One region of the Geobacillus sp. CCR genome, then DNA from elsewhere that is predicted to be linked to it. Evidence: riboswitches for the same ligand, from Rfam matches in the RefSeq annotation. Region 1 holds a riboswitch; the other holds the start of a gene.
The links. A riboswitch is a leader RNA that binds a small molecule or an ion and turns the genes downstream of it on or off. The one in region 1 is predicted to bind cyclic di-AMP.

Region 1 (14,814 bases):
ACGGCCGAACAGCTCGTGTCGCTGCTGCAGGCGTTTGGGTATTCCCCAAAAGAACGAAAACGGGGGACAGAAGCCGTTTTGCGCCGAAAAGGGATCGAAAACGTTTCGCTTCATATTGATTCAGACCCAGACTCTCCCCCTTGGGTGGCAACGATGGCCGGATTGGATGTTCAAATGGAAAAAGCCCTTCACACCCCGCTTGAGAAATGGAATGGAAAAACCCCTCACGAAATGGCGCGCGAGGGGCGTGTGCAGGAAGTGGATGAGTGGCTGAAAGAGTATGAATTCCATTTGTTTAACATGCAAGAACGAGCCAATTTGCCGGTGCTCATCGGAGTGAATCCCATTCGCTCCCGTTATGGATTGCCCCCATCTCCGTTTAGCTCATCACATCGTCTTTCGGACTTATGGAAAATGAAATGGATGGGGCCGGAAAGAACCGAGACATTGTTGATCCGCGCGGAATGGGAAGGGATGTATTTTACCGATGACGCATTGGCGTTTTATAACGAAGTCATCGTGAGCGGAGAAAAAGAGGCCAAAGAGGCGTGTTGGGCCGTGGTTTTGCTCGTGTGTGAATATATGACCGGGCGGACGTTTTCATCGTGGGAGGACGTAGGAGAAGAAGACTGGAAACAATGCATCGTCGATCAAATCCCGTCAAGATGGAGTTCGTTTTCATGGGAAGTGGTGAGCCGAGCGCTCGATATGTTGCTTGAGTGGGCCGATTGGCTGGACCGCCGTTATGGAACGAATCATCGAACTGTTATTGGTGCCGTGCTGGAAGAGGTCAGAAGCGAATTGGAACATTGCTTTGCTTTGCTGGATGAATGGAGGGGCGAGAACGGAAAGGGGGATGAGGAACTGATGGCTTGGCAGCTTGCTCGTTTGTTTGGTTTGCCTATTTCCCTTTCCGTCGGTTTCTCGTTTTTCCGCGTCAAGCGTGTGGAACAGGGGAAGGCGGTGCTGGATTGGCTTGCCCATAACCGAACGGTGACATGGGACATTCCGAAGCGGGCAGAGCCGCATCTGTTGCCGGGCATGTATATCGTCGCCGCGACCGATCGCAACGGCAAGCTGGACGATCTTGCCCGCGTATATCCGCCGTCTTTCTCACCGTACGTAGAGCCGTGGCTTCAGGCGCTGCAAGAGTGGCCAGACAAGGTGGAGAAAGAACGGGCTGCGTTTCAAGAGCGCCTGCTTGCCTCGTTGTCCCGTTTGCTTCGCCGGCCGTAGGCGTCCCGATGAATGACGGGGCGCTTGTTTCTCTCGGCTCGGCCTCTATGATTCTCCATTATGCAGGCAAGCCCAATGGTAAGAGTCATTCATATTCTTAGGATTTTGGTCCATCACCATAACGTGTGCTTGAGAAGCAGGGTTTTTCTCGTTTTACCGAGAAACGGATGAGGACGCGAATGATCCAAGAATCCTACACCTTTAGGAGTGCGGAGTGTCAACCGGCATGAAAATCATGGATTGGCTGATTTCTCCTTGGAGAAGGAAATATGGCATGTTTTGAAAAAGCCAAGGGCACCTTTTGATAAAAATGGAATGCGAATCGATGTTCTCGACATGAGCGGCGGAAGTCCCAAAGTGCTTGCGATATGTGTTGCTGAAAGCAGTTCCATCACACGTTGATCGTGAATGTCTCCCCAAAGTGTTTAGCTGGCCCGAGCGTTAGCGTAGAGGGGGAGAACGTTCAATGACTATGATACAAAGAAAGTAGGTAGCTATATGGTGAAGGCATCGCGAAACAATCTTTGTCCATGCGGCAGTGGGAAAACGTACAAGCATTGTTGTGGGAAGAAAGAAGCAGTATCGATAGAATCTCTAATTGACCGTGAAGTGGCCAAATGTATGCAAGATGTGTTTTCGTTTGCGTTAGAGCGATATGAGGAAGAGCTTGCTTTCATGATGTCTGGTTCTCCATTTCAAGGGCTTCCTAACGAGCTGGAGACCAGCGCCAATTTATTGCTGACGAACTGGGCGATTTTTCACAGACACGTTGATGACAAAGGGATGACAATTTTTTCAGCCTATATGAGAAGCCGGCGCCGCACGCGGTGGCGTCCAGCAGTGCAAACTCATTTGAAGCGATGGGACGAGGCGGTTCCGTCGTTTGACGAGATCATTCATATCGAGGATGAGCGGCGTTTCCTTGTACGCGATCTGTTGACCAGAAAAGAAAAGTACGTCCGTTTTTTGACGCCGGAGGAGCTTCCGTCTGCTAGGGAGGGGGACGTGTTAGTAGGATGCCTCGTTCCACATGGGGACGAGTGGGCGTACTTCATGAAGGTGCTGCCGATTCCAAAGAGCGGGAAGGATCGGCTTGCGCGGGCGCTTCAAGCGGAATGGAATCCGGATACGAAAACGTGTGAAGTGTTTTTGCGCGAGTCGTTTCCGGAATTGCTTGAAATAGCGGTCCATGAGCTGTTGTGGCAGCTGCTGAGCGAAAAGGACTGGGGGGATCGAGATCAAGATGATGTTTTTCGCGAATTAAAGAAAAAGGAAGAAACAACCTCCTCCTTAGTGCTCAGCGAGGCTGCGTTCCTTTGGCGCGCATATTGCGAAATGGATGAACCGGTCATCAAGAATCCTGCTGTGTATGCGGCTGCACTCCGTTATTTGGCGAGTGAAATGGCTGGAAGAGAATTTGTCAATATGGAAAAGGTTGCGGAACACTACGGCGTTCCTGTAGAGGAAGTGGAAGCCGCTGTGATGGAATTGTTTTTATTTCGCACAGAGTTGCTCGATGATGGAGATGATGAGGGCGAGAATGATGATGAGTGGCTCTTTGACGATGGGGATGACGGTGATGAGATCTGGTTCGACGACGGTGGGATGGAGGATGGCGATGAGCTGGACCGTGCGATTGAGGAATGGCTTGACCAAGTTGAGGAGTTGTTTGATTGCGAGGGCTGGGACGTTGATCAAGTCCATCGCTTGATCGACAAAGCGATCCGAACATGGAAAAAGGACGGGTTGCTTGAAGGAGTCGATGCAGCTGAGTTGCGCAAGGAGCTCGAGGAGCTCGTCTGGGAGACGTTTGCCGAACGGGGATTTTTGTAAGGCGATGGACAAAGCAGGCAACAAAGGACAGATGGGTGCGAAAGAAGGTGCCCTTGAGAGATGACGGATACCTTCTTTCGCATGCGTTACAATCGGATATAGGCCAGCCGCTCGTTCGCTTCCTCGACGTCAAAGGCATCAGGGTCAAAATCTTCGCCTTTCATGTCGTACATCCAGTCTACCAGCTCGCGCAATTCGGGATCGGCAAGAGAGTCTTTTTGCGCCGCCGCTTCCAGCAGCTCCAGGTAGCCATAGACGCCGCCGCAATCCTCGGGAGGGCACGCCCGTTTTCCTTTCAGGCAAGCGGCGCGTTCCAACGGTTTTGGGAGTGTTTCAATCTTTTCAACAGTGACGGTATGGCGCCAGTAGTCGCCAAAATCGTAAATATATAGAAACTTTTGTTTTTCTTCCGTCAGCCATTGCTGTAATGGGATGCGGCGGGCGTCCATCAGTTCTTTTTCCAGCTGAAACGAATCCCAGCCGTCAGGGATGCCGATGAGAACGCTTCCGAAATCGAATTCGTATAAATGGGCTTGTTCCCATCCCATCGCTTCTTGGATGATGAGATGAAGCTCGTGAAATGTCGCATGTCCGGGAACAAGGACGCGCCGCCAAATCGGCGGGCGGATGCCGTTTAATGTGATTTTCAGCTGGTAGGCTGTTTTGGACCGCCGCCGTTTGGAGGGGGGTGCGCTCTTTGGCGCCTCAACCCATCTGCCGTGTGGACGGTCCCGCTCTGTCGGATGGAACATGGCAGACAATTCGTCGATCAGTTTAGCAAGATTGTCGGGGTTCATAGCCCTCGTCTCCTTTCGGATAAACGTTTTGTATAATAGTAGTTTATCCTGTCCATAGTAGAATTTAAACATTATTGATGGAAATATTGAAATAAAGAAAGATGGGAGAGGAGGATGACGCATGTCGATCGGCTGGAATGACCCATGCCCGTGTGGAAGTAGGAAAAAGTATAAGAAGTGCTGCATGAACAAACAGCAGAATCATGAAATCAAACGGGTGCGCCAGCGCCGCTTTTTTGGCCAAAAATATGAGCTGTCGCAAATGGTGCAGCGATTTTTGGATGAATCGCTGTCTTACAACGAACAAGCAGTGGCGAGACGGACGTTTTACCAAAAAATAGAGGGTATGAAGTATTTGTAATATTTTGGATTTTTTGAAACACTTTGGTGCTTGTTCATTCACCGTTTTCCCAATGGAATGCGCGTCATTGAATGGTTCCAGCGCGACAAAGGACACCGTCTCCCGTTGGAGCACGGAGCGCTTTTGGCGCTTCTGCGTGTTTCTTCATGGGGACGGCTTATCCATTCGGACATCGGTTAGAGAAGCGATGGTGGTATGTCGGCCGTAGCTGGATGGTTCGACTGGGTTGCGCGTTGTGGCTGCTGTCGTGTGAAGAGGCATCATGCAGAAAAAGGAGAGCTATTGTCGGTTGATGGATGCCGCCCCGCTAGTTTTGTCGAGCGGTTTTCCCAAGTGACAGACAGGAAATTCCCCGTTGTGCGCGAACGATATAGTAGACAAATTGGAGACAACGGGGGAGGGAATGCGCATGAGGCGAGGAATATGGCTCGCCCTGTTGTTTTGTTTGCTATGGCTGGCTGCGGCTGCTTGGCCGGTGGGGGCGAAAGGGGAGAGTGGGAAAACCGCTCAGTTGGCGGTGGTGACGGCGGATCAGGTGAACGTCCGCCAAGGGCCGGGGGTGCCATACCGTCCATTGGCGAACGTTCACCGCGGCGAGGCGTATCGGCTGATCGAGGTCAAGGATGGATGGGTGAACATCGAGTGGAAACCGAATCGAACCGGGTGGATCGCCGCGCGGTACGTCGCGTTGGCAAAAGAGACGGCCGTCGTGCAAGAAAACCGACTCCGCCTTCGACAAGAGCCGAGCCGAGATGGGCGAATTATCGGGCATTTGGCGCGGGGAGAAACGGTATGGGTCATCAAGGAAGATGGGGAATGGACGGAAGTGATCGCAGACGGTGCGATCGGCTGGGTGTCTTCAGCATACCTCACTGCGGCTCGGGAGTCATCGATTTCGCATCAAACCGGAATCGTCAACGCCAGTTCGCTCAACGTTCGGGCTGAGCCGTTATTGAAGGCAGCGCGCGTCGGACGCCTTGTCCGTGGTGAAGAGGTCGAGATTGTGGAAAAGAAACCGGGATGGTACAAAATTGCCTCCCAAACAGGGCTTGATGGGTGGGTGTCATCCGCATATGTGCAGGTAAAGGGTGGACAAGCTAATGAAAAGGAAGCGGAAGCGCCCCAGTCGGCTGACCGCTCGCTGCTTTCAGCCATCGCGCCTAGCGACTCCCGCCTTTATGTAGACAGCTGGACGCGCGGTCCTGTTCAGGCGCTGGCCGGAAAAACGATCGTTCTTGACGCTGGCCACGGAGGCAAAGACGGCGGGGCCCAAAGTGTCGATGGCATCAAGGAAAAGGAGTTGACGTTGGAAACCGCCAAGCTTCTGAAAAACAAGTTGCAATCTTACGGCGCCCGCGTCGTGCTGACGCGCTCTAGCGATGAGTATGTGCCGCTGTCCGCGCGCGTGGCGATGGCGCGCCTGTATCAAGCGGATGCGTTTATCAGCCTGCATTATGACAGCGCAGATGACCAACAGGCGAGCGGCATCACCGTTTATTATTACGACCGTTTTGCCGATTACGGCTTAGCGCAATCATTCGAAGACCCGCTTTCCCGATTGGCCGCACTGCCTTTCCGCGGCGTTGCGTTTGGCGACTATTACGTGCTGCGGGAAAACGACAGACCGTCTGTATTGCTTGAGCTCGGCTATGTAAGCAACCGCACAGATGCGGCGACGGTGGCGACAGACGACTATCAGGAAGCAGTGACGGCCGCGATCGCGGATGCGGTTCGGCATTATTTTGAATAAGAAATGATCGTGGAGAAATCGTTGATCGGCGGTCTGTTCGTTTTTGTGATCAATCGGCCGTCATCAAGCAAACGGAAACACGCCGTGCAACCGGGGGGGTGGCTCCTCCCGGTTTTCTTTTGGCCGCAGAGCACAACCGGTGAACTCAGCGGCTAGGCGAAAACAATGAAAATCCCCAGGCGATTCGATATAATGAGAACAAGCGACAATAGCCGCAATGGATCAAAAAGGTGTGAGGAACGATGAAAATCACGATCGCCGGGGCGGGGTATGTTGGGCTTGTGACCGCCGCCTGCCTGGCTGATAAAGGTCATGATGTCATATGCGTGGATGTCAATGAGGAAAAAATTCGGCGGTTGAATGAAGGAATCGTCCCCATTTATGAACCGGGGCTCGAACCGCTCATCCAACGGAACAGCGCCCGCCTTCGCTTTACCACAGACGATGCGGAAGCGTATCGATGGGCGGAAGTGATCATGGTCGCGGTCGGCACCCCGCCGCTGCCGGACGGATCGGTCAAGCTCGATGACGTATGGGAAACGCTGCGCCGCATCGCCGCGTCGGCCGAACGCGACTGCCTTGTGGCCATCAAATCGACCGTGCCAGTCGGTACGGGAGACGAAGCGGCTCGCTTTTTGGCGGAACACGGACGCGGGGGGGTGCGTATCGATGTCGTTTCCAATCCGGAGTTTTTGTCACAAGGAACGGCGGTGCGCGATACGTTGCAGGCGCCGCGCATTGTGTTAGGCGTCGAATCGGAGAGAGCTGAGCGGATAATGAAGGACCTCTACGCCCCGTTTGCGCTCCCGTACGTTGTCACCGACCGCAAAAGCGCAGAGATGATCAAGTACGCTGCCAATGTGTTTTTGGCGCTGAAAATTTCGTACATCAACGAGATCGCCAACGTATGCGAGTTGGTAGGGGCCGACATTCAGGCGGTGGCGGAAGGAATCGGCATGGATCCGCGCATTGGCCGCCGCTTTTTGCGCGCCGGCGTCGGCTACGGCGGCTCTTGCCTGCCGAAAGATACGAAGGCGCTTTATGCGTTGGCTGCCTCCCATGGCTATTCGCTCAAAACCGTGTGGGCGGCGATGGACGTCAATGAGAAACAAAAATGGAAGCTTCTTGACAAAGCGCGTCCGCACATCGGAGATTTTCGCAACCGGACTGTTGCTGTGCTTGGCGCCGCATTCAAGCCCGGCACTGACGATGTGCGCGAATCGCCGGCATTGGCGAACATCGAACGGCTCATTGCCGAAGGAGCCGACGTGCGCGTCTGGGACCCGGCCGCCCTCGGTCATGTCTCGCGCCGTTTTGGCGATGCGGTTGTTTGTTGCGAGACAATGGAGGAAGCCATTCGCGGCGCGGATGTTTGTTTCATTTTCACCGAATGGCCGGCTGTGCTGCAATTTGACCTTCACCGTTACAAGACGCTGATGAATCGGCCAATTGTGCTTGACGGGCGCAACTGCTACGACCCGAAACAAGCCGACGCCGCCGGCCTCATCTACGAGTCGATCGGTCGGCCGGTGGGGCATAGGCAGCTGAAAGTGGATCGGGCTGTTGACGTTCTCCAGTGCGCCTCAGCTGCCTTTTTCCACAAACAAAGTGAATAGGGATGCCGCTTAATTGTCCCGTTCGCATCGCCACGACGGCTTTTTTGTAAAAAAGGGAATAAGGCGGTCTGTCCGTTCGATGGAAGTGGGATAGTAGACATGCCGGCGGGCGCGGGGCATCAATCGCCGTTTCAAAGAAAGAGAAGGTTATGTTTCCAGTGGTTTTATGGGAAAACGTGGGGTCGTGGCCCGCCACTTTGAAAGCGGAGACAGGCGGGGAAGAGAGCGGCTGAAGAAGCCGTCTTTTCCCACCGCTATGGGCAGGCGGCAAAAGGAGGGATGTATCATCCGCATTCGCTTAGGTCTGTTTGGTGCGGACGATTCGCTGTCAATTATTCAGGCGGTGGCGCAAGAGTACAAAGAGCTTGTTTGCGTTCCCGTTGTGTATTGGGATGAAAGTGAAGTGATCGATTTGATCCGCCCGCTCGCGTCAGAAGTTGATATGTGGCTGTTTTCCGGACAAGTGCCGTATTCGATCGTCAAGCAGTCCAGTGAGGTCGATGCGCCGCTGTTTTATGTGCCACATATTGGTGCCAGCTTGTACCGCACACTGCTGCAGGCGCACTATACGGAGCAGATTCCGGTCAGCCGGCTTAGTTTTGACACGTACGAGCGCCGCGAAATCGAACGGCTGCTCGAAGAGGCGGGCATCGAGGAGCCGATTCCATACGTCAAGCATTACGAGGGAGGCATTTCGGCCCAGGAACTGTCCGACTATCATTACACCCTTTGGAAACAAGGGAAAACGGAAGCAGCGGTCACCTGTTTGCGGACAGCCCATCTCGAACTGGAGAAACTCGGAATGCCGGTGTATCGGGTATTGCCTGCCCGCTCGGCGGTGGAAGCGGTCATCCAAACCATCATTCGCACCGGACAGATGCTGCAGGTGCAAGATGCGCAAATCGCCGTGCAAATGATTGAAGTCGATGCGATGCAGGCGGCCTCCCCAGAGACATTTTCGACCGATGACATATATCGTCTGGAGATGAAGACAACGGAAAAATTGCTACGGTATGCAAAAAAAGTCCAAGGGTCGCTGAAAAGCGCCGGGCCGGGCCGCTATGTCATTTTTACGACAAGGGGCGCATTAAAAGAGATCACCGATGGCTATAAAACGGTCCCCTCGGCGGAGGAGACGGAGCTCTTGTACAGCGAGGTCATCGCGTGCGGAATCGGCATCGGCCGAACGGCGTATGAGGCCGAAATTCAGGCTGGGAAGGCGTTTTTGCATGCGAAACAAAGCGGACGGGGTGCGTGGATGGTGGTGTTTGATGACGGAACGATCTCGGGTCCGTTAGGAAAAAGTGTGCACCTCCGCTATTCGCTCGGCGGCGGAGAACTGCGGCAGCTGGCGGAGCGGACGGGATTAAGCGCCGCGACGCTCTGCAAATTGAAAGCAATATTGCAAAAACGAGGAACCAACGAGATCGAAGCGCATGAGTTGGCCTCTTACATGGGGATTGTGCCGCGCAGCGCCCGCCGGATTTTAAACCAATTGGAGACCGTGGGCCTTGCCGAAGTGGCCGGGGAGACAAACCCGTATCCGCGCGGGCGTCCGCGCAAAGTATACCGCATTTTCTTATAATTGCTCGATCAGCTTCTGCCTTTAGCGACAGGCAGAAGTTTTTTGTTGTCTTGAAGGCGTTTGTATTATTTGTATTATTTGAAAATTTCCTCTGTTTCCATTATAATTAAGGACATATCCGAAAATTATCCGTAATTGGCGTGAGGGGAGGATAGCTTGATTCAAGGGGAACGTCTTTGGCAACGGCTCATGGAACTAGGGGAGGTTGGCAAGAAACCAAGCGGCGGCGTCACGCGCCTCTCGTTCACTGCTGAAGAGCGGAGGGCGAAAGACTTGGTCGCTTCCTACATGCGCGAAGCCGGGCTTTTCGTATATGAAGACACGGCTGGCAACTTGATCGGACGGAAAGAAGGGGCGAATCCGGATGCCCCGGTCGTCCTTGTTGGATCTCATCTCGATTCGGTTTACAACGGCGGCTGCTTTGATGGACCGCTCGGGGTGTTGGCCGGCGTGGAAGTTGTTCAGACGATGAACGAGCACGGGGTTGTGACGCACCACCCAATTGAAGTAGTGGCGTTTACGGACGAAGAAGGAGCGCGCTTTCGTTTCGGCATGATCGGAAGCCGGGCGATGGCGGGGACGTTGCTGCCGGAAGCGCTCGAGTGCCGCGACGCGAACGGAATTTCTATTGCGGAAGCGATGAGACAGACGGGGCTTGACCCGGACCGTTTGCCGCAGGCAGCACGAAAACCAGGAACGGTGAAAGCCTATGTCGAACTGCACATCGAACAAGGACGGGTGCTGGAGGAGGCTGGTCTTCCAGTTGGCATCGTCACTGGCATCGCCGGGCTGATTTGGGTGAAGTTTATCATCGAAGGAAAAGCGGAACATGCCGGAGCGACGCCGATGTCATTGCGGCGCGACCCGATGGCGGCAGCCGCCCAGATCATCACAGTGATCGAAGAGGAAGCAAGACGAACAGGGACAACGGTCGGTACTGTAGGACAGTTGCATGTATATCCGGGCGGTATTAATGTCATTCCGGAACGGGTCGAATTTGTGCTCGATTTGCGCGACTTGAAGGCTGAGGTGCGCGATCAAGTATGGAATGACATAGCCGCGCGGGCAGAGACGATCGCCAAGGAGCGGAACGTTCGCCTCACGACCGAGCGACTGCAAGAAATGGCGCCGGTGTTATGTTCCGAGGTGGTGAAACAGGCCGCGGAAAGAGCGTGCAAGCAGCTCGGGTATCCGCCGTTTTGGCTGCCGAGCGGCGCAGCCCATGACGGCGTACAGTTGGCTCCTCTTTGCCCGATCGGGATGATTTTTGTCCGCTCCCAAGACGGGGTGAGTCATAGTCCGGCGGAATGGAGTACTAAAGAAGACTGCGCCGCTGGAGCAGAGGTGCTTTATCATACGGTGTGGCAACTGGCCCAAGGGGAATAACGAAAAAGACAAACGAACAGGGGGAGACTATGGATGACAAAGGAAGAAATCAAACGGCTCGTCGATGAAGTGAAAACGGACGTCATCGCCTGGCGCCGCCACTTGCATGCCCATCCCGAATTGTCGTTCCAGGAAGAGAAAACGGCGCAATTTGTGTACGAGACGCTGCAATCATTCGGCCATCTTGAGTTGTCGCGGCCGACGAAAACGAGCGTGATGGCGCGCCTTGTCGGCCCAAAGCCAGGCCGGGTCGTCGCCATTCGCGCGGATATGGACGCCCTGCCCATTCAAGAGGAAAACACGTTTGAATTTGCCTCCAAAAACCCAGGCGTCATGCATGCGTGCGGGCATGACGGCCATACGGCGATGCTTTTGGGGGCAGCGAAAATTTTCGCCCAGCTGCGCGATGACATTCGCGGTGAAATCCGCTTTTTGTTCCAACACGCGGAAGAATTGTTCCCGGGTGGGGCGGAGGAGATGGTGCAAGCCGGCGTCATGGACGGGGTGGACGTCGTCATCGGCACTCACCTTTGGTCGCCGCTTGAGCGCGGAAAAATCGGCATTGTGTATGGGCCGATGATGGCCGCACCCGACCGCTTTTTCATCCGCATCATCGGCAAAGGCGGCCATGGAGCGATGCCGCACCAAACGATCGATGCGATCGCCATCGGAGCGCAAGTCGTGACGAACTTGCAGCACATCGTCTCGCGCTATGTCGACCCGCTCGAGCCGCTTGTTCTGTCCGTGACGCAATTTGTGGCGGGTACGGCGCATAATGTCCTGCCTGGGGAGGTCGAAATCCAAGGGACAGTGCGCACGTTTGATGAGACGCTGCGGCGCACGGTGCCGCAATGGATGGAGCGCATTGTCAAAGGAATCACCGAAGCGCACGGCGCCTCGTATGAGTTTCGATTTGACTACGGCTACCGCCCGGTCATCAACTACGATGAAGTGACCCGCGTCATGGAGGAAACGGCGTGCGAGCTGTTCGGCGAAGAGGCAGTGGCCCGCTTGAAACCGAACATGGGCGGCGAAGATTTCTCCGCCTTTTTGCAAAAAGCGCCCGGCAGCTTTTTCTACGTCGGCGCGGGCAATGTAGAAAAAGGCATCGTTTACCCGCACCACCACCCGCGCTTTACGATTGACGAAGACGCGCTTGAGATTGGCGTGCAAATGTTTGTCGCGGCGACGTTGAAACTGTTGGCGGGGGCGGAATAGCTGTTTTCGCTTGACATATCCAAGATTGTCAGTTCAAACGTTTGATCCTTGGGTGGCGGGATTGATTGGCGCCGCTGGGTTGCTCACTGCCATGGTGCCAGGGTCGATGATTTTAGTGACAGCATCAACGTTGTGGTGAGTTGGATTCCGTTTGGCCCAGTTACGGTGAAAGAAGGAAAGCGGGCGATGTAGGAGGAAAAGTTGGCGATTGGACATCGTGCTTATCAATGGACGGGGAAAGCAAAGAAGGCATGGAATGCATCCGTGCCTTCTTACATGCTTTATGGTTGTCTAACGTGCATTGAATCGCAACTTTTCATTTAATGTAACATGAGCTTCATCCAAAGTTCGCTTGTTTGGTGAATAAATGATAAATAGCATTTCATCATGATGAATCGGACAGTCGCCGCTGGCTTGACAAAATTTTATCAAGCTGAAGGCAGCCTGCATACGAATGTCCTCTTGAAAATCCGTGTGAATCCCTTCCTCCAGTCCGAATGGATCTTGAAAGTTCGTCATGTTGTTCGACCCCTTTTTCCAATTAGTAGATGGATCACGCTACGTTTACGATGATCGGTCAGCATTGGCCGCTGTTGTGTTTGACTGCGCGGAATAGTTTGCTGCAAGGTGCATTGCATGAACCTTTTTAAATGGCATATGCAATCGATAAGAAAATTAACCAAGGCACCCCAAATTGTTTTACACGATGTAACCCATGTCGTCCAACGCCTGAAACAGCGGATTCGACAACTGACGAATCCCAACTAGATCCTCTCCATGCAGGAGCACATCCAGCGAGTAAATCAATACATCATGGGATGGATCGGATATTTTCAACTCATAAACACCCAATGCTCCGTCTCTTATTGCATCGAGGGTCGAGAGGCATTTTGTTTGCCTAGTCACTGTCGAACTCGGGTGCTTGAAAATAGATGAAAAATAAAGAATAAATTAGTTAGCTTATGAAAAAATAAATGTAAAACGCTTTCTTGATGATTTTTCCGTTTATTTTCAAAAAAATAGCTAATTTTAGCTGTTTGACGGTATGGTGGACCAAGAGTATAATGAGCCTCAAATTAAATAACCATTCATTCCCTAAAGATCGCTGAATCCGAATAGGAGCGGGGGAACCAACCGTGGCTTTGTGCGCCACATGGGGTGAATCCTGTTCAGGACGCCTGTTCTGAACGGGTAGGGTGACTCTCATCACCCGAATCCGTCAGCTAACCTCGTAAGCGTGTTGAGAGAAGGGGGGTATTTCCTATGGCTTGACATAGGCAGCCAGATACCCTCTGGCTGTCTTTTTTTGTTCTTTTTTATAAAAAATATGTAATTTATGTAAAAAATAATAAATTTGGTTTGTTGAGAAATCTTCGTGTATGTATAAGTCAATGTTTCCGAACTTTAAGCGGAAAGATGACAAAAGGCGGAGGGATCACTGATGTGGGATGTGATGATGGTTGTTTTGCTTGTCGTGAGCTTTATTCTCTTTTATGAATTTTCTGTTTGGTGTGATTCCGTGGTGAATGGAGGAGAAGAACAATGATCTGGATAGTAGGGATGGTGATATTGGGGGTATTTTGCTATCTCGTATACGCACTTATTTACCCGGAAAAATTTTGAACTGACGGTCAGATAAATTCAGTTATGAATTGGAATATGAGTGATCACGCGTGAGGGGGAAGAAACATGTGGCATGTCTTTTCGCAATATACACTTATTTTCTTGTTGTTGATCGTTATCGCGGTGCCATTGGGAAAATATTTATATGTGGCTTTCTTTGAAAAAGGAAAGATCGATCGTTTCTTTTCGCCCATTGAAGCGGTGATTTATCGATTATCAGGTATTCGCTCACTAGAAGAGATGACTTGGAAGTCGTATTGTACAGCATTGTTGATCGTGAATGCGGCATTGTTAGGTATATCCTATGGGCTTTTGCGTATTCAACATTATTTGCCGCTTAATGGGGCCAAAGTGGAAAATATGGAGCCGACTCTTACGTTTAACACTGTGGTTAGTTTTATGACAAATACAAACCTGCAGCATTATAGCGGAGAATCTGGATTATCCATTTTATCACAGATGTTATTTGTGACGATGATGATGTTCACGTCAGCCGCCACGGGACTGACTGTTGCTACTGCTTTAATTCGCGCGTTGTCTAAAAAAGGAAAAACGATAGGGAATTTTTATCAAGATTTTGTGCGCGCGAATGTGCGTGTATTGCTCCCGCTATCTGTCATCGTAACGATCTTGTTAGTGGCCTTTGGGGTTCCGCAAACCTTCTTGGCCCGCATGGCTGTATCAACATTAGAGGGAGGCACACAAACGTTAGCGCTGGGACCTGTCGCTTCGCTTGAGTCCATCAAACACCTCGGGACAAACGGAGGGGGATTTTTCGGAGCGAACTCGTCTCATCCGTTTGAAAATCCTCATCCGTTTACGAACGTAATCGAGATGTTATCGATGTGGTGCATTCCAGCGGCTCTGCCTTTTACGTATGGTCATGCTGTAAAAAATCGCAAACAGGGGTGGGTATTGTTTGCGACAATGTTCGTTTTGTTCGTCATGATGCTTGGGGTTGTGTACAATGCGGAACAATCTGGGAATCCCCTTGTGGGCAAATCAGGATTTGCAGCTGACCAAGGAAATATGGAAGGCAAGGAAGTACGTTTCGGCATTCCGCTGTCCAGTTTATTTACGGCGATCACGACAGCGGCCACAACCGGGTCAGTCAACAATATGCACGATAGTTTGACTCCGATTGGGGGGCTCGTTCCGCTGGCATTAATGATGTTAAATAACGTGTTTGGCGGCGATGGGGTAGGGTTTGTGAACATCATGATGTATGCGATGATTGCCGTTTTTTTATCAGGCTTGATGGTCGGGCGTACACCTGAATTTTTAGGGCGCAAGATCGAGCCAAAGGAAATGAAGCTGATCGTCATCGCGTTGTTGCTTCATCCTCTCATTATTTTGGCGCCGTCAGCCATAGCGTTAATGACGCACATGGGGACCGAGGCAATCAGCAA
Region 2 (14,814 bases), on a different contig from region 1:
CTAAGGAGAAACGGTCACCGTTGTACAAGACATCCGCATCAGCAAAAAAGCGCTTCGCGAAATGCGAAGCACCTTCCATATCATCATTACAGCCAATCTCCCCCATCAAATCCATCGCCGCCATCAAACCAATCATCCACGTCCAACCCGTCAGCGACATCATCGATCACATCGTCAAGCAACTCTTCCGCCACCATTCCCGCCAGCATCCCGGCCGCAAACCCACCAATGGCACCAGCCCACCCGTGTCCGCCATGATGCGAATGATGGACGGGTGGATAATGGCCTACTGGATGGCTATAGATTGGCGAATGCGGCGTTGCCAATGGATGCCCGCTCAGCTGGCCGAACGCCCCGGCCGCCCGCACCGCCTCTTCAATGGCTTCTCGAAGCAGACGGGCTGCCGTCGCCGAATCGCGAAGCTGTTCATGAGTGATCAACAGCTCCCGTTTCATTTCGCGTTCCCCGCCAAAGCCGTGGCGGACGTCGATCTCCATATACAAACGCACCCCTTCTCCCTCGACGAGGGCAAAAAACTCGACTTCTTGGACGATCCCTTGAAATTCGCTCGTCGGGAAGAACGCAAATTCCTGGCCATGCGGCGTAATGCTTCCGGATGTCGCTTTCTCCCGGAATCCCAGGGCGGCCAAAGCGGAAAACACTTGATCCAAGGCGGTCGGCGGCAAAATGTGAATGGCGTCTTGGTCATATGCATCCACCCCAGCGGCAATATCGAGCCGGGTGACGAACGTATAACGAACCGTGGGGCGGCTGATCGGCAAATGGTGCGGCAGTGTGTACGAAAACGGGAGCACTTTCCGCTCACCGGGCTGAATCGTAAACGAAGACGCGACCGGGATCACCGCCGCGGTTTTGCGATATGCCTTCCCTTCCGCTTGCACTTCTAATTGCAATACGATATCTAAGTTCCGAATGTGTTGGGCGACTGAACCACCTTCCAGCAAAAATTCCCCTTCCAACGTTTCACCAAGGCGTACATGCGAGCGATGCAGCACGAGATCCACTTTGGCAGCGCCAATGCCGAATTTCGATAAAAACTTTTTCCACATCGGACCTCTCTCCTTTTTCATCAACCTATTTTCACATTTGAATTACGAACAAGCCGCCAACATGGTGTCACCGAAATAATTTGATCAACCCTAGGACAATCAACACAACCCCAGGCAGCATTGTCGCCTTTTTCATGATTCCCGTTTTCGACACCATGTACCCCAACGATAAGCCGACTCGGATGAACATGAGAGTAAATACGCCAACCAACAGGGAAAACGAAAGCGGCGGGAAATGCAAAAGCGACGAACTGATCCCGGCGCCAAATGAATCCATCGACAAAGCGATCCCGATCAACAACGCTTCTTTTTGGCTGATCGTGCCTGAACGATCAAGATCCCCAAGTTCAGGCCGTTTCAATACTTGAACAGCGCCGCTGAATCGGTTAGCCTCCCCTGTTCCATCACATTCCATAGAGGAATCGCTTCCGTCTCCCTTTGGCTTATAGACGTTATAAATCGCCCAACCGCCAAGCGCCATGAGAATGACCGAAGCAAGCCCTCTCTCAACTTGCAATGGCAAAACAAGCGCCAACAGACGGCCGATGTTCATAGACACAAACACCATCATTCCAGACATGCATGCAATAAGCGCCAACGAAAAGCAGGAAAAACGGACACCACCCATTCCATACGTAATGCCTACGCTCAAGCTGTCCATGCTCACGCTGAAAGCGAGCAAAATCATGGACACCCATAACCACATAGGAATCCCCCCTGCGGTACGATATGCAATTTCGTACGGAGAGGGGACTTTTTTGCCATTCGACACGCATCGATTTCCGGGGAAATGTTTCCCCTTTTCTCGACATTATTCCCGCAAATGATACGGCAATGTCGCAATAACGACATCTTTTTTCATAATCAGAAAAAAGCGTAAAATGATTGCGGTTTGGTTATGCAAAAACGTATGCCACCATTTTTTCACAATAAATTGTGGCAAGAGTACTGTCACCGGCGCGCGGTCTGCTTCTTTTTCCGCTTTCGTGATGTATTCTAACAATGGCGACAAAATGGTTCGGTACGGTGAATAGATGACTTCCAACGGAATGTCCGGATAAAACTTCTCCCACTTTTGCCGCAGCTTTTGTTCGTCTTTTTCGTCGAAAATAATCGACAGTGCCGTAATGTCGTCGGAAATGCTGCGAGCGTACTGAACGGATTGGGCGACCACTTTGCTGACGCCGGAAATGGGAATAATGACTTTTGGTTTCAACAGTTTCCCGCGCTGTTGCCACTCCCGTTCGTCAAGCCGCAGCTGCTCGCCAAGTTTTTTGTAATGTTCATGAATTCGGCTGAACATCCAGACAAACAACGGAATCGCCACGATAACGATCCAGGCTCCTTGCGTAAATTTGGCGACCATCGTGACGAGCGTGACCATCCCGGTGACCACCGCTCCCGTTCCGACGGTGAGCAGCACGCCGAATTTCCGTCCTTCTTCCCGATTCCATAATTTTTTAATCAACCCACTCTGGCCGATCGTAAAGGAAAGAAAGACGCCAACCGCATAAAGCGGGATGAGCGAATGGGTTTTGGCATGAAACGCGATGATCAATGCGATCGCCAGCACGCTCAACAATATAATGCCATTGGAAAACACAAGGCGATCGCCCCGGGCCGCCAAGCTTCTCGGCAAAAAACCGTCCTTCGCCATAATCGACGTCAACTGCGGAAACCCGGCAAAACTCGTATTCGCCGCGAGCACTAAAATGACCATCGTCGCCAGCTGAAACAAGTAAAACAAAAGACCATTCCCAAACACATGGCGTCCGATTTGCGAAATGACCGTTTGATGCTCGGTCGGAGTAACGCCGAATCCCGCCGCCAACACGGTGATGCCTAAAAACATCACGCCAAGCAATGTGGACATCCATCCCATCGTAATGGCGGCGTTTTTTGAACTGTCTGGCCGGAACGCCGGCACGCCGTTGCTGATGGCTTCGACCCCGGTCATCGCCGAACATCCCGACGAAAAAGCGCGCAGCAAAATAAACAAGCTGTAACCGGACGCAAACATGTGAGCGGTTGACGCATGCTCATGCATCGTAAACCCATGCCATCCTTCATGCCACAACTGCCACCCGCCGACAGCGATCATCACAAGAACGAAGCCAATGAACACATACGTCGGATAGGCGAAAACCGTCGCGGATTCGGTAATGCCCCGCAAATTGAGCACCATTAAAAGCAAGACAAGAGCGACAGCGAGCTCCACTTTCCACGGCAGCAGCCCCGAAAACGCCGATGTCAGCGCGGCGACGCCGGAGCTGATGCTGACGGCGACAGTTAAAATATAATCGATCATCAGCGCCGCCCCGGCCACTAAACTAATTTTCGTCCCCAAATGGTCGCGGGCGACGACATACGCCCCGCCGCCGGACGGAAACGCGTAAATGATTTGCCGATACGACAAGGTCACTAACAAAAGCAATACTAAAATCGCCACCGCGATCGGCAGCGAATAGAAAAAGACGCTTGTCCCTAATAAAGCAAGCACAAGCAAAATTTCTTCCGTCGCGTAAGCCACCGATGACAGCGCATCGGAAGAAAAAACGGCCAATGCCTTCCACTTAGGCAATTTTTCATGTTTCAACTGTTTCGTTTCCATCGGTTTCCCAATCAACAAACGTTTTAACGAAGCCATGCTTCCGTTCCTCCCAAAGCATATTCGAGTTGATTCAAAAAGAAAAAACCGCTGAGGACGCGCTCAACGGCTACGTTTGGTTCAAAACCATACTCGTCCCTCCCCAAAGCGCTTGCGAGGTTAGCTGTCGGGTTCGGGCTTGGGGAGATGCCCTTCCTGATCGGATTCACCCCAAGACAGCAGACGCTGCCAAATCGGGTCCCCCGCTCCATGCCGGATTCAGCGCATCGTATCAAGTTGTTCTTGCTTCCATATCTTACCCCTTTGCTTGTCCCTCCGCCAACCTTGAAAAAGGAGGAAAACAGCGAGTTTCTGGGCTTTTGGGCTTATTTTTTCTTTATTATTTTCCCTTCGCTCACGCTCCCGACATTTTTCTGTTTTTCACTCATCCAATCATCATTTTCCCTTTCGGATAGCGGAACGGATCGGGCTGACGGCGCAGCGTGACCGCATAAGCGATCGTCAACGGGCCTACGCGGCCGGCAAACATCGTGAAAATAATGATCGCTTTTCCAAGCGGAGACAATTCAGGGGTTAATCCCATCGATAGTCCAACAGTCCCAAACGCCGATGTCGCTTCGAATAAAATCATGAAAAAGTCTTTTCCCTTTTCGGTAATCGTCAACACCATCGTCACAAGCATGACGACAAACAATCCGCTCATCGTCACGGTCAGCGACTTGTATACCGTATCGTAGACGATTCGTTTTCGGAACAAAATGACGTCTTCCTTCCCGCGGATTTGCGACCAAACCGCGCCGAGCAAGGTCGTAAATGTCGTTGTTTTGATTCCTCCGCCCGTCGAACCCGGGGAAGCGCCGACAAACATGAGAAAAACGATCAAAAACAGCGTCGGTTGCGTCAAATCCGGGATGTTAAGCGTATTCGAGCCCGCCGTTCTCGGAGTGACCGCTTGGTAAAACGCGGACAAAAACTTGCCTGAGAGCGACAGCGGCCCCATCGTCTTCGGATTGTTCCACTCCAGCAGCAATATCAGCGCCATGCTGGCAAACACCAGCCATGCCGTCGTGATGACCACCACCTTCGTATGAAGAGACAGCCGCCGTGTTTGCCGGTACTCATACACTTCATTCATGACAATAAATCCGATGCCGCCCAGTATAATTAAAATCGGCACGACAAGGCTGACGACCGGATCTTCCACATAGCCGGTCAAACTGCGAAACTCGCCCATCAAGTCAAAGCCGGCGTTGTTAAAGTTGGAAATCGCATGAAAGAACCCAAAGTACACGGCTTTCCAAAACGGCATATCGAACGAGAAACGAATCGCCAACAGCAATCCGCCGATGCCCTCAATGACGACGGTAAAAACGAGAATGCGTTTCACGAGCCGAACAATCCCTTCGATGCTCAGCTGATTGAGCGCCTCTTGCAGCAACAACCGCTCTTTCAAGGAAATCCGCTTGCCGAGCAAAAAGGCAAACAACGTAGCAAATGTCATAAATCCAAGCCCGCCCACTTGGATCAGCGCTAAAATGACCAGCTGGCCGAACAACGTGAACGTCGTCCCCGTATCAACCACAACAAGTCCGGTCACGCACGTAGCAGATGTCGCCGTAAACAAGGCGTCTAAAAACGGAAGTCCTTTTCCGTCAACGGTCGCCGTCGGCAGCATCAACAAGAAAGCTCCAACCAAAATAATCAAGGCAAAGCCGGACACTAATACTTTCGGCGGATCGAAAAATTTACGGTTCGCATTCAAAGCCCCATCCCTTCCCCCTCGCTCACATAATCGCCTCTTTATAGTTGTGGATGATGCATAGAAAAAATATACCAAAAACAAGCTTGTTCGGGTACTCTAAACCATTTTCATCATAACATTCTTTCTGCATAATAAAATGGATAAAGGGCATGGCCACCGACTTCAAGAATGTGGATGCATTGAAACCTTTTCCGTCTCCGTTCGTCTATATGAATGGCAAATGGCAGTCCGACTGGGACCACACAGGCATTGAAGCGCGGAAGGGGGCTTGCACCAGTCCCATAAAAACATTCCATTGACTTTTGGCAACAGACGTATTATGCTACTTGACATGGAGACGTTCCGATGTAAAATCATGTAAGAATAAAACGTTTGTTGCTGTGGGCAACGGCTGTTGATATAAACATAGAAGCATCGTTAAGAATACGAGGCAAAGGAGGAGAAGAGGACGTGAAGGCAATTTGGGAAAAATGGTTGAAAAAATGTCGTTCTCTCCCTAACCAATACATTGGCTTTTTTATTTTTGCCGTGCTCTTATTTTGGTTGAAGACGTACGCCGCCTATTTAGCGGAATTTAACCTTGGCATCAGCAACTCCATGCAGGAGTTTTTATTGTTCATCAACCCGATCAGCTCGGCGGTATTCTTCCTTGGGTTGGCGCTGTTGGCCAAGGAAACGCGTGTGTACAAATGGCTCATTATTATTAATTTCGTTTTATCGTTCATTCTATACGCCAATATCGTTTATTATCGTTTTTTCAGCGATTTTATTACATTCCCGACGTTGACGCAAACGAAAAACTTCGGCGATCTCGGCAGAAGCATTTGGGAGTTGCTCCGCTGGTATGACGTGTTCTATTTCTTGGATACGATCATTTTGGCGGTGATCGTTTTCTCGAAGCGATTCTCGCTCCCGGAAGTGCAGGCCGGCCGATTCAAAAAAGGCGCCATTTTCGCTTCGGCCATTCTGATGTTCAGCATCAACTTGGCGCTCGCTGAGACCGACCGCCCGCAGCTCTTGACAAGAACGTTCGACCGCAACTATATCGTCAAATATTTAGGCGTGTACAACTATTTGATTTACGATGCGTTCCAAAGCATGAAATCATCGACGCAGCGGGCGTTCGCAAACAAAAGCGACATCACGACTGTGCTGAACTATGTGCAGGCGACGTATGCCAAACCGAACCCGAAATATTTCGGCGTGGCGAAAGGGAAAAACGTCATTTACATTCATTTAGAGTCGCTGCAAAACTTTGTGATTAACTATAAGTTGAACGGTGAAGAAGTCACCCCGTTCTTAAACTCGCTCACCCGCGATCCGAACACGTTCTATTTCGATAACTTCTTCCATCAAACAGGACAAGGGAAAACGTCGGATGCGGAGTTTATGCTCGAAAACTCGCTGTTTGGCTTGCCGCAAGGCGCTGTCTTTACGACGAAAGGACAAAACACGTATCAGGCGGCTCCGGCCATTTTGCACCAATACGGCTATACAAGCGCCGTCTTCCACGGCAACTACAAAACGTTCTGGAACCGCGATGAAATTTACAAGTCGTTCGGCTTTGACCATTTCTTTGACGCCAGCTACTACGATATGAACGACGAGGACGTCTTGAACTACGGTCTGAAAGATAAACCGTTCTTCCGGGAGTCGATCCCGCTATTAGAAACATTGAAAGAACCGTTCTATGTGAAATTTATTACGCTGTCGAATCATTTCCCATACCCGATCAGCGAGGAGGATGCGACGATCCCGCCGGCGACGACAGGCGACGGCTCGGTCGACCGTTATTTCCAAACGGCACGCTATTTGGATGAAGCAGTGAAAGAGTTCTTTGACTACTTGAAAAAATCGGGTCTGTACGACCGCTCGGTCATCATTTTGTACGGCGACCATTACGGCATTTCGGAAAATCATAACAAAGCCATGGCGCAAATTTTAGGAAAAGAAATTACGCCGTATGAACATGCGCAATTGCAACGGGTGCCGCTGTTCATCCACGTGCCGGGCATAAAAGGCGGCGTCATTCACGAGTTTGGCGGCCAAATCGATTTGTTGCCGACGGTCTTGCACCTGCTGGGCATTGATACAAAAAATTACGTCCATTTTGGAACGGATTTGCTGTCACCTGAACATCAAGAAATCGTTCCGTTCCGCAACGGCGACTTTGTCACGCCGAAGGTGACAGCGGTCAACGGCAAGTACTATGACACGAAAACAGGCGAACCTCTTGAAAGCACGCCGGAAATTCAGCGGCTCGAACAAATCGTCCGTACGAAGCTTGACCTATCGGATAAAGTCGTCTATGGCGATTTGCTCCGGTTCTATACACCGAAAGGCTTCAAGCCGGTCGATCCGTCAAAATATGATTACAATAACCGTGAAGAGGGAAGCGATCAATGATCGCCTCCCTCTTTTTTTCTAGCGCTGCAGCAGTTGCTCAATGGCCCGTTTCCCATTCACGTAACCTGCTCCATATACGTTCGGGTCTCGCCCTTTCCACAAATCGGCGCCGTCTTTTAACGCCCGCTTGATTTCATCCGGCGTTGCATTTGGTTTGGCCTGAAGCATCAACGCGACAATGCCGGCGCAAATCGGCGTCGCCATCGACGTGCCGGACATCGATATATAATGGTCACCGACCCGGCTTTGCTTATTCATCTTGTCAAGAAATGAACGCGGGGCGCGAAGCGAAATAATGTTGACCCCTGGGACGACGAGATCCGGTTTTGTCACCCCGTACTCCGTCGGCCCTCGGCTTGAAAACGACGCCACATCATCGTCGGCGCGCGTTGTCGCCGTATCATGATCGTCAAGAGCACCGACGGTAATGATGCGGTCGCTAATGCCGGGGCTTGAAATCGTCCCATAATTCGGCCCTTCATTCCCTGCCGCCGCACAGACGACAATACCCTGCTCCCACGCCTGCTCCGCGACTTGCACGAGTGGGTCATCATTTTCTATCGGAAACGGTTGCGGCTCCCCTCCGAGCGATAAGGAAATAATATCGATTCGTTTCGATGGATGTCTTTCATTGTAATCGATGCACCATTCAATGCCGCGCATGATCGTTTCCAGCGTCCCGCTTCCTGAACGGTCGAGCACCTTAACGCCGATAAGGTTTGCCTCGTACGCCGGTCCAGCATACAGCCCATCGGACATGCGCCCGTTCCCAGCGGCATCACCAGCGCAGTGCGTACCGTGTCCGTTGTCATCATATGGCGTCGTACGCCCATTGACGAAATCTACAAAGGCAGCAATCCTCCCCTCCAAGTCCGGGTGCGGGTAAATCCCCGTGTCGACAATAGCGATCGTCACTCCCTTTCCACTCAACTCCGTCCCGTTGACCGCCACGCGTTTCGCATTGGCCGACGGCACTGCGTTGTTTAATAACGCTTTCACCGTACGGTTAAAATACACTTTCTTCACTTTTGGATGTTCAAGCAGTTGCTCAAGCGCCGCCGGCGTCACCCGTGCGCTGTAGAAGGGAACATGGCGAAAATGGTGGCGTACTTTCATACGGAAATGATCGCGTTCCGCCTTGGCCACTGCCTCCATCCCTTCAGCATTTTCGACTTCAATCAAGACGGAAAGCGTCCGCCATTTCCGCAGCCAGCGCTCGATCCAGCGGTGAAAAATGCACGGCATGCGTGTCATCGGCTTGTACATATTGACAAGCGCATGGCGGAGAGGACGGTCCAGCCGCCCCGCGTGCCGGCGGGCTAACTGCACTATTGAATAGCCAAACATGTCTTTTCCCCCTTCCTTTGTTTCTCGCTATACTCATATGACGGCTGGACAAAGGAGGAGGCGGCCTTTCCACTAGGACGAACGAACGAAAAAACGCTCGCCTAGCTGAAAACTAGGCAAGCGTTCCCGTCATTCCTCGACTTGCTCAAGCACAATCCGCTTCGCTCTTCCTAAATAATGCTCCACTTGGCGCAGCACGTTTTCCCTTTCGGCAAAAACGACGACTTGCGTCCCATCAACAATCACGCGCGTTAATGCTGTTTTTCGCTTTTTCTGCAGGCCAAATGCTCGCGCGATTCCGTTTACATGCCCTCGTGCGACCGTTCGCAGAAACTGGGTGTCATTCAGTTTTTCTGCATCCTCTTCCCGGTCAATAAACCCGTTCTCCGTGAGCACGGCTGGCATCGCGGTCTCCCTTAGCACATGAAAATTCGCTTTCTTTTTCCCACGATCGCGAAATCCCGCAGCTTTGACGACTTCTTCATGAATGGCATCGCGAATGCGGGCTGTTGCCGAATTGTCATCGAGCCGATTATAAATATAATCTTCATATCCAGTGCCGCCACCCGCGTTCACGTGAATGGAGACGTACAAATTGGCCCCCCAGCGATTGGCCCGGTCCGTCCGCTCATCAAGCGGCACCGTTTCATCTTTTGTCCGGCTCAACTGCACGGAAACTCCTTCATACTCATTTTGCAGCAGACGATTGATTTCGAGAGCGATAAACAACGTAATGTCTTTTTCCAACAACCCGTTGCCGACCGCGCCAGTATCGTTCCCACCATGCCCTGGATCGAGAAAAATTTTGACCATCTTTCTTCTCCTTTCACATTCTTCGTCGTTTAGGAATATAGCACTATTAGCATAAGCGTGGCACTCCAAAATGCCATAGATACTTCCCCAGGGCCAACAAATAAGGCGCAGTCAAAAAGAACGACTGCACCTGACATTCCCGCTGATCGACTTGTTCGATATGATGAAAGCCCCCACACAGCCATACAAGAAAACATAGACCGCTGGGCATTATACAAACTGTCCACTCTGTTGGCTTCGGCTAAACTTGTAAACAGCCAGAAGGAAAAAGGTCAGCGCAAAGGCGAGAAGAATCAACAGATGCCAATACAAACTTCCGAAAGAGCGCCCCTCCTGCAGCTTTACCAAAAAATCGAGCGCCCACCGTTGCGGTATAAAATATGCCGCTTTTTGCAAAAATTTCGGCATCAGCTCGACCGGCCAAAAACAGCCGGCCAGCATACATGTCGGCACGGTAATCAATGGCTGCAGCGCCCCGGCGGAAGCAGAGCTGTTCGCAAACATCACTGTAATCAAAGACAAGCCGATCGCGGATAAAGAGAAAAGCAGGAGCACCAGGGCCATTTGCCACATCGAAATATTAGGATCAATATGAAAGATGTTCTTCATTGCCACGATTGTCACGATGATTTGTGCCGTCATAATCAACAAATTCACCACGATATTCGATAACACATACGTTCTCGCCTGAATCGGTGTTGTCAATAAACGAGAATAGGTGCGCTCTTCTTTTTCTTTGATGATGATCTCAGTCAAATTCCCCGCTGACATCAACATAATCATGACCAAATAACCGATCGTTTGATACGTGACCCCTTTTTGTTTGGCTGTGTCGGGCAGCGAGTGAACGGACAGGCGGAACGGCGCTTGTTGATACCGTTCATACATCTTCCAAAAGAGATCACGATCCCCATTGGCCAATCGCCCCAATGTCGCCAGATGATCGATGTATTCATGCAAGTACGACTTGATGAACATCGTGATTTCCGCTCCCTTGAGCGAGACAAGTTCTATCGGCCGGGGCTGGCCGTGCTGGACGCTTTCGGAAAACCCTTGGCGAAAAATCAGCACGCCATCCATCTTTTGCGAGGTGATTTGCTCATCGACCGCTGATAACTTCACGCTTTTCACGGAGAGATGATCAAGGCTTTTCAGAAAACGGATCGTATCATCGGTAATCCGTCCTTGATCCTCATTGACGATTCCAATGCGAACTTCCTTGACAGGGTTGCCCCCGGCCGCAAACAAAGACAAAAGGATCGCCGCCAACGGAGTTCCAAAATATAACAAAAAATTGATTTTCCGACGGAACGTTCGCTTTAACGTATATCTCACCAACCAGATGACGTCATTCACCTTATAATCCCTCCCGTCTCGCTACAGATGCCACCGCGATCAATAAAAACAACGCCGCTATACCGATATTAAGCAGCATAGTTGGAACGACGCTTGACAAATCGTTCGCATACACGATTTTGAAAATCGTTTCATTCATCCAAGAAAGCGGAGACAAATGGGCATACCATGCTGTTTCATCGATCGGAAAATAAGCGCCGCCGAAAAAGGAAGACAGCTGAATGATGACCATCGCAATCGTTCGCGCCGCTCCTTCCGTCCTTGCCATATAGCTCATCCCTAGACCAAAGCTGATGGCTAAGACCACCTCGGTCAACATAAGCAACCATACGAGACTTACGTGATGCCCCCAATCGGCATGAAACACCCATTTGCTGAACAACATGACGACCGCAACACAAAGAAAATTCGCCGCGACGTTCCCGGCCAGCTTTCCAATAAAAATCTCGCTTTTGCGAACAGGAGCAGCCAAAAGGCGATCAGCCGTCTTCCGCGTTCGCTCCCCCCGCAGCAACGAACTGCCCGGCAATGCGCTGTACAAAGCGATCATCGTCGTCATCGCCACCGCATAATAATCCATGGCTCCCGGTTTGCGCTTGGAATGCAGCGACCGTTCTTGAATATACTCATCATGCACACTTTTATTTGATGGAACAAAACCGGGCTTCACCTCTGAAACGGCCATCGCCAGCTCGTATCGGCCGACAAACGCGGCCATCACCCCCTCAACAAGACTTCCTTTGATCTTGTTGCGTTCATTGGTGTACAACTCCACTCCACGCGGGCCGATCTCGATGTATCCATCCGCTTTTCCTTCCTGCACCGCTTTCGTTCCTTTTATCCGGTCGGATGCCTTTTGAAAATCGATGTGGGCTTTCTTCCCTGCTTGGATCATCGTTTGAATATACGGCGACAACGGCCCTGCTTTTTGATCGTTGTACAAGACGTGTACATCACCGACGGAAATCGTCCAGTGAAACGTGTTGGAAAGGGCTGTTCCTAAGATGAACATCAGTACGATCGGAAACAGCAGCATAAAAAATAGCGTCCGGACATCACGAAAATCGCTTTTGATTTCCTTGGCTGCAATGCGAAAAATATTCAAAAGAAGCACCTCCCTCGCATGATGGCACTCCAAACAGCTAATCCCGCAAATTTCTCCCCGTCAGCGCCAGAAAGACCGTTTCCAAGTTCGGTGATTTGTCTTCAAGCGAACGGATTTCGACACCGTCATTGATCAGGCATTGCACAATTTCGTTTAAATTATTGACACTGATATCCGAACTGATTTTGATCATATTTTCTTCACATTGCACCGCCTTGACCCCGGGAATGTCTTGAAGATGCTGCTTGTTGAGCCGATCCATTCCCCTGATTTCCAGCCAAATATCTTTTGTATCGGTGATAATCGCTTCCAGCTGCTCCTTTGTCCCCTCTGCGATGATCTTTCCATGATCAATGATGGCGATCCGTGTGCAAATCTCCTCCACTTCCTCCATATAGTGGCTTGTATAAATGATCGTGCATCCCATCTCATTGAGCTTTTTCACCGATGTTCCATGCCTTCTTTGGAAATATGGATGGCGTTTTCCAACAGTTGTTTCGCCTTGTCGCGGTCCCCATCCATCAACCGTTTGGCCGCCTCCATCTGAATGAGCGCTCCAGCGAGCGAGTGGCCGATTTGGTCATGGATGCGCTGCGACAGACGGTTCCGTTCTTCCAACTGCAACGTATATTCCGACTGCTTGATGTATTGATGATATTCGCTGATCCTTCTTGTCAGCCGATGCAAATCGTTGCGCATTTGATCCAAACGATCTTCTTGTTGTTCCATCCGCTCGATGTGCCGCTTGACTGCCGTCACGCTGACAAAACTGAACAATGCCACAAAGCCGTATAATTTCCCCGCCGATGGATCAAGCCAAATCATCGGCGTCAACAACACCGCCCCGATCCCCCAAACTCGGTGGATATACACGGAGGCCAGCTCATACCCATTGAGAGGCAGCAACAACGCCCACAGCGGCTCCACAAAGGCGGCGGCTAGAACGAGAAGAACAACGGAACCAAACGCCGCTCCCCTTTTCCAACTCATATGGCGAACGATCAGGGCAAACAGCTGAAGACAAAAATAGATCAGAGAGACTAGAACAAAGCCCGCTCCCGTTCTCTGTTTCGATGAAATGTAATCGAATGCCGCATAGCCCCATACAATCAGCTTGTAAATGATCAGCAGCGATTCCATAACATCCCCTCAGCCGACTTTTCCCGTCAGATAATAAACGGCAATTTGCGTTCGATGTTGCAGTCCGGTTTTGTCCAAAATCGATGTGATGTAATTGGCCACCGTTCCCTCGGAGAGAAATAGCTGTTTGGCAATCTCTTTATTCGAAAGCCCCTTCGCAATGAGCGCCATAATGTCCAACTCTCGTTCCGTAAACAGGCTTTTATCGATTTTCGGGGCTGCTTCTGTTTCTTCTTTTAAGTTGGACTTAATTTTGTCCATCACAATCTCCTGCATCACCACTTGGCCGTGATAAACCGCTTTGATCGCTTCGCGGATTCGTTCCGGATCGGTATTTTTCAAAAAATATCCTTTTGCACCGTATTGAATGGCGTCTAGAATGTATTCATCATCATCAAACGTCGTCAAGATGAGCGGCTTTGTCTTCGTCTGCTCGCATAGAAGCTTTGTCGCTTCCACTCCATTCATGTTCGGCATGCGCACATCCAATAACGCGACATCAACTTCATGATGTCGACAATAGTCCACTGCCTCTTTCCCATCGCCTACAGTCGCGGCGACATCAAACTCGTCATACGTGCTTAAGATGATCCGCAGCCCTTCGCGGACAAAGGGATTGTCATCGGCGATGAGCACTTTTATGCGCGGAACATGGGACGAAGAGTGATGTTCCATCTTTACCCACCCCTTTTCATCATGACGCCTGTCCACTACCTCGCGTGCATGATTTTCATGATTTACTTTCATTGTAATGAATAAGGGGGATTTCTTCCATTGCCATTAAGGGAAATGAGCCAAAGCAAGAGGTTTCAGATACAGGCATCGGCATCGCGCCGGAGCATTTGCCTTTTTTGTTCGATCGATTTTACCGCACAGATGAAGCCAGAACGCGAAATCGCGGGGGAACCGGATTGGGTCTTGCCATTGCCAAAGAATTCGTATCGGCTCACGGCGGAACAATCGATGTCCATAGCACCCCTGGCCAAGGGACCACCTTTCGGGTCAAGCTTCCCCGCTGACGATAGAGAAGATGTTTATGGTAAAATGGAAAACAGAATTCCATAACTAGAAGGAGGAAGAGCCATGTCCCGCGCAAAAAAATGGGTGCAATATTTCCTTTCCCACCGCCATGTCACGATGGAACTGATCCACAAAATCGACGAAGCGCATTATGATTACAAACCGACGCCGACCTCGATGACAGCGA

Region 2: it holds a riboswitch for cyclic di-AMP, as region 1 does, so the genes downstream of both, ACVBDQ_RS11430 (APC family permease) here and kdpF (K(+)-transporting ATPase subunit F) in region 1, are expected to answer to the same signal.

What each region holds. Positions count from the first base shown of each region.
Region 1 is NZ_JBREBQ010000032.1:7,560-22,373, forward strand. Features, by position in the region: gene ACVBDQ_RS14250 (YecA family protein) at 1-1,236, shown strand, start outside; gene ACVBDQ_RS14255 (SEC-C domain-containing protein) at 1,735-3,069, shown strand; gene ACVBDQ_RS14260 (plasmid pRiA4b ORF-3 family protein) at 3,156-3,866, opposite strand; partial or broken gene ACVBDQ_RS14265 (SEC-C metal-binding domain-containing protein) at 3,988-4,032, shown strand; gene ACVBDQ_RS14270 (hypothetical protein) at 4,051-4,227, shown strand; gene ACVBDQ_RS14275 (N-acetylmuramoyl-L-alanine amidase) at 4,637-5,977, shown strand; gene ACVBDQ_RS14280 (UDP-glucose dehydrogenase family protein) at 6,220-7,593, shown strand; gene ACVBDQ_RS14285 (hypothetical protein) at 7,850-9,178, shown strand; gene ACVBDQ_RS14290 (Zn-dependent hydrolase) at 9,335-10,564, shown strand; gene ACVBDQ_RS14295 (M20 family metallopeptidase) at 10,598-11,782, shown strand; partial or broken gene ACVBDQ_RS14300 (tryptophan 2,3-dioxygenase family protein) at 12,106-12,301, opposite strand; gene ACVBDQ_RS14305 (hypothetical protein) at 12,482-12,619, opposite strand; gene ACVBDQ_RS14310 (group II intron maturase-specific domain-containing protein) at 12,560-12,718, shown strand; cyclic di-AMP (ydaO/yuaA leader) riboswitch at 12,876-13,034, shown strand; gene kdpF (K(+)-transporting ATPase subunit F) at 13,343-13,405, shown strand; gene kdpA (potassium-transporting ATPase subunit KdpA) at 13,472-14,814, shown strand, end outside.
Region 2 is NZ_JBREBQ010000020.1:26,684-41,497, reverse strand. Features, by position in the region: gene ACVBDQ_RS11445 (hypothetical protein) at 1-124, opposite strand, end outside; gene ACVBDQ_RS11440 (sporulation protein) at 87-1,070, opposite strand; gene ytaF (sporulation membrane protein YtaF) at 1,138-1,776, opposite strand; gene ACVBDQ_RS11430 (APC family permease) at 1,882-3,717, opposite strand; cyclic di-AMP (ydaO/yuaA leader) riboswitch at 3,812-3,952, opposite strand; gene ACVBDQ_RS11425 (TrkH family potassium uptake protein) at 4,103-5,440, opposite strand; gene ACVBDQ_RS11420 (LTA synthase family protein) at 5,891-7,846, shown strand; gene ACVBDQ_RS11415 (S8 family serine peptidase) at 7,865-9,193, opposite strand; gene ACVBDQ_RS11410 (N-acetylmuramoyl-L-alanine amidase family protein) at 9,323-10,006, opposite strand; gene ACVBDQ_RS11405 (ABC transporter permease) at 10,217-11,362, opposite strand; gene ACVBDQ_RS11400 (ABC transporter permease) at 11,364-12,467, opposite strand; partial or broken gene ACVBDQ_RS11395 (export ABC transporter ATP-binding protein) at 12,505-12,915, opposite strand; gene ACVBDQ_RS11390 (histidine kinase) at 12,909-13,166, opposite strand; gene ACVBDQ_RS11385 (response regulator) at 13,617-14,282, opposite strand; partial or broken gene ACVBDQ_RS11380 (sensor histidine kinase) at 14,369-14,626, shown strand; gene ACVBDQ_RS11375 (DinB family protein) at 14,691-14,814, shown strand, end outside.